DNA from 3 places in the Paenibacillus aurantius genome. Region 2 is predicted to be linked to each of the others. Evidence: riboswitches for the same ligand, from Rfam matches in the RefSeq annotation. Region 2 holds a riboswitch; each other region holds the start of a gene.

Region 1 (2,266 bases), 2.5 Mb from region 2:
AATTTAGAACTACTAAAGGAGAAACTAAAACAATAAATCCTTTTTGGGAGCATCGAGCCTAAGGTTTCGTGAAAGAATAAGGTGTAGAAGCCGCCGCTTCGATTTCGCCAGTCGGTAAGGTGGTTCCTTACGACGTGCTTGCTCTGCCTCCGTGGTTTTATATATAATGGATGGGCAACCAATATAGGAGGTCATGACCATGCCTTATCAACCGAAAGTGGCGGAAGCCAAAATCGTAAGCCATAACGAAAAGAACGGACTGATGGAAGTCGTTGTGGTTCTCGAAGACCGCAACCACTGCCGGGTCACTTATGAAACCTTGCCGAGCGGAGAGAAGGTTCCGACCGATATCAGCCGCCTGCATAAAGAGCCTTGCCCGGTATGCAAGAAGGATTACTTGTGCAACTGCATGGATCCTTATCTGCCCGAGATCGGGGAGCAGGTTTCCAAGTTCGTGGATTTGGGGTAACCGACACAGACAGCGTTATATAAGCAATGGGGACGGAGTGCAGCCTGGCTGTGCTTTTTTCTTTCCGCTTTGGCCCGCATGTTACGTCATATTTGGGAGGGATTGGAATGAATCACGAACACGATGACCGAGACAAGCTGGAGCAGGAGATGGCGCATTCGCTGGAGGAAGGGGACATGGAGAAGGAGGAGCTGGATGCAGCCGCTAGGCGGAGGCTTTCGCCCCGGTATGAAATCCGGATCCAAGCCAAGCTGGACCCTGTCGTGGAAGAAACCCGCCTGTATCGTCAAATGGCCAAGGAAGTGGATGGCCGCTATGACAAATACAAAATCGACCAAAATCAGGGAGAAGAACCTAAATGAGGTTATAGATAGGCGTATATATGGTGTGTTATACTAAACGTATAGCCGCATTGGCCTGCGGCTATCTTCATAACCTTTTTTTCTTTCTCCTTAATTTGGCCTGTCGGGTTATCCGGCAGGCTCTTTTTTGTGTTCCTTTGTCAACTCCTATTCCTATTCGTTCACATAATGGACATATTCCATAGGAGTCCTTTCCTATCCCACTAATTACCTACAATAGGGGGATTGCCGTGAAAACATTTCCATGGTATTTTTATACTCGTCATACTACGTTAAGCCGAATCCGGGCGCACAACATGCCCGGTACGGGGGACTTATTTATGGGGTGAATGTTCACGCGCGCGAGTGAACTAGGGAGCCTGCCTTTCCCGAATCCGTCAACTAACCTCGGAGGCACATAGGAGGAAACAGAACTGAATAGGTGGATTCGCACGTCTTTTTTGTCGTCCGTATGTTTGGGGCTCGGTCTTGCTCTCAGTACGCAGGCTTATGCCGATCCCGTTAAGGTTCAAGTCAATGATGACCTGGTTCATTTTCCCGATGCCCAGCCTTTTATGGATGGCAGCAGCCGCACCCAGGTGCCGATTCGCATGGTAACGGAGAAAATGGGGTATCAGGTCAACTATAGCATGACGACTGACCAGCAGGTGAAAGTCAAAATCAGCAGCAGCACCAAATCCGTCGAACTGAAGACGGGAGAGAAGAGAGCCCTTGTCAACGGGCAGCCGATAAGCATTGATACGAACGCCCTTTTTACGGGAGGACGCACGTATGTGCCGGTCCGCTTCATCTCGGAAGCTTTGGGAACGATGGTCCAATGGGACCAGAACAATTATATCGCGATCGTGGCGGCCGACGGCAAATACCACGCTCCGGCGTGGTACAAACCTCAGCCTCTGCCGTTTACCATCATCAACAATGCCAAAAAATACTTAGGTGTCCCTTATGCTTTTGGAGGAACGACCCCAAGCGGATTTGACTGCTCCGGGTACGTTCAATACCTCTTCAAGCAGCAGGGAACCACACTGCCTCGCACGGCAAGCCAAATGTATGCAGGCGCCGGGCAATTTGTTTCCGAAGTACAGCCGGGCGATCTTGTCTTCTTCTCGGAAACCTCCTCTTCCCCGATCACCCATGTGGGCATTTATTTGGGGAACAGCCAGTTTATTTCGGCGACAACTTCTTACGGGGTGCATATCGATAACCTGTATTCCGGTTACTGGGGAGCCCGGTACAAGGCGGCTAAACGCATTTAACCATCAGCTCATAGCAAAAGACGCTTCCCTCGCGGGAGCGTCTTTTTTTGCGGGCGAACGGGATTGCCGTCGGATGGTGTCGGGCGGTTTTCATTGCGCCGGCAGGTGCGGAAGTGTAAAATCGTAAGTAAACGCTGAAGCCTCATTCTCTGCCGGGACGGCGTTTCTTTTCTTTGAAG
Region 2 (2,266 bases):
ATGCATAGGCCAGCGTCAGCGGGCCGAGGCGGCCGATGAACATCATCAGGGCAATGAGGATTTTGCCGATGGTGCTGAGATCGGGGGTAAGCCCCATGGAGAGCCCCACCGTACCGAACGCCGACGTGACCTCGAACAATATTTTAAGGAAGAAGTAATCCTCCGTTGTCGAAAGCAGCATGGTGACGAAGACCACCAGGAACAAGGCGAAAAAGGTAAGGGTAATGGCTTTGTAGATGCGGTCCTTCGCCAGCCGGTTGCGGAACAGGACGATGTCTTCCTTCCCTCGAATCATGGCGATCATGGCTCCGATAAGAATGGTAAAGGTCGTCGTCTTCACCCCGCCCCCCGTTGATCCGGGTGAGGCCCCGATAAACATAAGAATGACCGTAAAAAACTGGGTCGCCTGCCTCATGCCCGCCACATCTATCGTATTGGCTCCCGCCGTCCGCGGGGTTACCGAGGCGAACAGAGATGCCCAGATCTTGCCCGCCGGGCTCAGCGGCCCGAGCGTAGCGGGATTCGTGAATTCGAAGGCGCAGATGACCATCGCCCCGAAGACGATCAGGAAAGCGGTGGCGGACAGCACGACCTTCGAATGCAGGGAGAGCTTCCGCGTTTTGCGGAATTCGTGAACGTCGGCGATAACGATAAAGCCCAGTCCCCCCAGGACGATCAATGCCATAACCGTGAAGTTCACAATGGGATCGTCCACATAGCCGGTCAGTGAGCTGAACTTGCCGTTGATTCCGCCAAACAAGTCGAAGCCGGCATTGTTGAACATGGAGATGCCATGCCAGACCCCATAATAAAGGGCCTTGCCGAACGGCATATCGAACGACCAGCGGATCGTCAGAAGCGCCGCTCCCGCCGCTTCGATCGTTAAGGCATAAAGAAGGACCCGGCGGATCAGCCGGACGATGCCCTCCATGCTTCCTTGGTTCATCGCCTCCTGCAGGATAAGCCGCTCCCGTAAAGAAATCTTTTTGCGGATGACCAAGGCAATCAGGGTTCCCATGGTCATGAAGCCCAAGCCGCCGATCTGAATGAGAAGAATGATGACCACCTGCCCGAACAGGGTCCAGTGGGTGCCGGTATCCACCACGACGAGACCGGTTACGCAGGTAGCGGAGGTGGCGGTGAACAGGGCGTCCAGGAAAGGGGTGTGGATGCCGTCCGTCGAGGCAACCGGCAAGGTCAGCAGCGCCGCTCCGGTCAGGATGATAATGGCGAACCCGATCACCAGAATTTGCGGCGGGGTCAGCCGGAACAGACTGAATTTTCGTTTGGACACGTTCATTCTCCTCTTGCTTACATGGAATTGGGCAACAAAAAAAGACACTGGAAAACCAATGCCCGACTGGTATGGCTCCTGACATTCAGCCTACGAGGTTAGCTGACGGATTCGGGTCGACAGGCCCCCTATTCGCATAACATGCGAAATTCACCCCATGGTACAATGGTTCCCCCGTTTTCTATAAGAAATTCGGCTCTATTCAATTGATTTCGATTATAGCCTGCTTCCGTCCGATTCACAAAGTCAATATTAACGGAAAAGAACGGATTTTCATGAAAATTGGACTTAATCTTTCATAAGGCGGGGAGCTAGCTTTCATTTGTTCTTCTTTGCCCGCTCTTGCCCTTGCGCACTGCTTTTCCCCGCCTCTCGCCCGGGTCAAGCGCGGCCGGTTGTACCGCCCTCAAGCAAACAGGTATAATGATTTGTAACATTTCCATAAAAAGGGGACATGAGATTGCTTCCATTCAGACTGAACCGGAACCTGCTTCTGCTTGCTCTTGCCGGGGTGCTGATGTACTTCGGGGTCATGGCCTGGAACGCTCTGGCCGGCGGTGGCGGGGTCGACGAGGAAATGGGCCGTCCGCCCGTTACCGAGGAGGCGGCCCAAGCCGCAGCGTCTGCTTGGGCCGCCCGCCAGTTCCCCGGCTTTACGCCCGGAAACAGCAGCGTCACCTACCAGAACGACAAATCCATGAGCGCCTACGTGGAGAAGAACGACTTAACCGCCGAGTACAAGAAGACCCTGTCCGACAAGGTCCCCCTCGACTACTGGCAGGTGGAGATCCGCGAGCAGAACGGAAGCCGGCAGCTGTCCGTCCGGGTCGGGATGGAGCAAGCCGTCGTGACCGGCTGGAAAACGACCGGCCCGAGAACCGGCCCGGCGGCCTCCGACCGCACCCAGGCGGACCAGGCGTTGGCGTCGGCCGGCTACGAGCCCGCCCGCTTCACCCCGGTCCCGGAAAAACA
Region 3 (2,266 bases), 1.7 Mb from region 2:
ACCGCTTCGTAATGCTTCTTGATCCGGTTGAAAAGGTAAACGATGAGCGGTAAAAATACGAATACGGGCCAAACCTGCGCCAATTTGGTTAAAAAGAACATCATCGTGACGGTGAAACTGATTAGCGCCCCGGTCGTGTTAATAATGAGTTTGAGAACCCATCCTTCCGGCTTTTGACGAATCCACTTGATCATCATCCCGGTTTGGGACAAGGTAAAGGGAATGAACACGCCTACGGCATACAGGGGGATCAATTCTTCGGTTTGTCCTTTAGACGCAAGGATCAGCAGGATCGATAAAAAGCCCAGAATGATAATCCCATTGGAGTACCCAAGGCGGTCTCCCCGTACGGTAAACATTCTCGGTATGAACTTATCCTTCGCGAGATTCACAGCAAGCAGCGGAAAAGCCGAATAGCCTGTGTTAGCCGCAAGAATCAAGATCAATGCCGTTGTCCCCTGAATGAAGAAATACATGAAATTCCGTCCAAACGTCTGTTCCGCGATTTGCGAAACTACGGTTACCTCTGCTTTAGGTACAATTCCGTAATAATAAGCTAAAAACACGATGCCTGAAAATAACAAGGCAAGTATTGCCCCCATGGCCATTAAGGTTTTGGCAGCGTTATTAGGGGCGGGATCTTTAAAATTCGGAATGGCGTTCGAAATGGCTTCAACCCCGGTTAAAGCCGAACTCCCCGAAGCGAAGGCTCTTAGGAGAAGAAATAAGCTGATGCCTGCTACCGGTGTCCCAATCGGTGCATGTAAACCCGGTGAAACACCACCTGTTAGAATGTTGTAGAGGCCTGCGCCAATTAAAATAAATAAGGCTAGAACAAATAAATAAACCGGATACGCTAAAATCGAAGCCGATTCCGTCAGACCCCTTAAGTTCAAAATGGTTATTAAAATCACAAACACGACGGCAATGCTCACCGTATGCGCATGTAGAGCTGGAAAAGCGGAAGTGATCGCATCCGTTCCGGCAGACACACTGACGGCTACCGTTAGGATATAGTCCACAAGCAAGGAACCTCCGGCAATAAGTCCAGGGTAGGTACCCAAATTTTGCTTGGATACCACATATGCTCCCCCGCCATGCGGATAAGCAAAGATGATTTGCCGATAGGATAAAATGAGTGCCAGTAACAAGACCAACACACCCATTCCAATCGGGATCGAATACCAAAATGCTGCGGCACTTATGGTGATTAAAACCAACAGAATTTGTTCCGGACCGTAGGCAACGGAGGATAAGGCATCCGAGGAAAGAATGGCCAATGCCTTTTTCTTATTCAGTCTTTGCTCCCCTAATTCCGTTGATTTAAGAGGCCGCCCGATTAACCACCGTTTTAAAGTAGATACCATGAATCATTCACCACCAGAACTAAAGGATAATGGGACTTGGGGTTTACCCTCTATTATTTCCAATAACACTTTTATCAGCACGAAAAAAGACCGCAGAGGTATCCCCTGCGGCCGGAAATTCACCGAAGTTGTTTCACCCTCTCTATCAACGCTTACGGAGTTAGCTGACGGATTCGGGCGGTTAGAGTCGCCCTACAGTGACGGATCATCACTGATTCACCCCGTGCAGCGAGTGTACTTATTCGCCGCAGTTGGGTCCCCCGTTTTCCAATGGAAATTAAGCGAGTGTTGGTATATGAAGTAATGAAATGATCATACGGCTCGGATCAAACTTTGTAAAACCGCCTATAAACGGAAAAATCCTTGAAAACGTTACTATTCCGATAGGAATGCGGTTACAATGAGATAGTTCGTGGGCATAGCAAGGTAAATATTCCGAAATCGCCCGTTATCATCCCGATCACGCCCCATACATGCCGCCGAACGTTTGGTTGACGAGTACAGCGAAGTCGTCCAGCCGGACTTGTCATAACGGGTCCAGGCGTTGGCCTGCCGTCTCCTTATGCTCCAGCCGCCCAAATCCTGTATACTGAAAAAGAAACCGAATCCACATGGAAAGAAGGGTTCTTATGAAGTTTCCGGATTACTCCTACACCCGTCCCGACATGGAGGCGTTCCGCGAGGAATTCCAAGCCCTCCTGGAGCAGTTCCGCCAAGCGGAATCGTTCGAGGAACAGAGCGCGGCCATGGAGGCGGTCAACGCGGCCCGAACGCGCGTCTCTTCCATGTTCACCATTGCCCGCATCCGTCATACCATCAACACTCAGGATCCTTTTTACAAGGCGGAGCAGGATTTTATGGACGAGAACAGCCCTGTTTACCAAGGCCTGATCAACGAT

The links. Region 2 has a riboswitch for cyclic di-AMP ahead of MJA45_RS06365 (TrkH family potassium uptake protein). Riboswitches for the same ligand answer to the same signal wherever they lie in the genome.
Region 1: linked by a shared signal. The riboswitch ahead of MJA45_RS17275 (C40 family peptidase) and the one ahead of MJA45_RS06365 (TrkH family potassium uptake protein) in region 2 are both predicted to bind cyclic di-AMP.
Region 3: linked by a shared signal. The riboswitch ahead of MJA45_RS26825 (APC family permease) and the one ahead of MJA45_RS06365 (TrkH family potassium uptake protein) in region 2 are both predicted to bind cyclic di-AMP.

What each region holds. Positions count from the first base shown of each region.
Region 1 covers NZ_CP130318.1:3,826,894-3,829,159, reverse strand. The annotation lists gene MJA45_RS17290 (hypothetical protein) at 1-36, shown strand, start outside; gene MJA45_RS17285 (hypothetical protein) at 200-469, shown strand; gene MJA45_RS17280 (hypothetical protein) at 577-831, shown strand; cyclic di-AMP (ydaO/yuaA leader) riboswitch at 1,097-1,242, shown strand; gene MJA45_RS17275 (C40 family peptidase) at 1,272-2,087, shown strand; gene MJA45_RS17270 (DUF2627 domain-containing protein) at 2,230-2,266, opposite strand, start outside.
Region 2 covers NZ_CP130318.1:1,297,217-1,299,482, reverse strand. The annotation lists gene MJA45_RS06365 (TrkH family potassium uptake protein) at 1-1,300, opposite strand, end outside; cyclic di-AMP (ydaO/yuaA leader) riboswitch at 1,368-1,502, opposite strand; gene MJA45_RS06360 (CPBP family intramembrane glutamic endopeptidase) at 1,755-2,266, shown strand, end outside.
Region 3 covers NZ_CP130318.1:5,918,183-5,920,448, forward strand. The annotation lists gene MJA45_RS26825 (APC family permease) at 1-1,367, opposite strand, end outside; cyclic di-AMP (ydaO/yuaA leader) riboswitch at 1,501-1,661, opposite strand; gene MJA45_RS26830 (M3 family oligoendopeptidase) at 1,997-2,266, shown strand, end outside.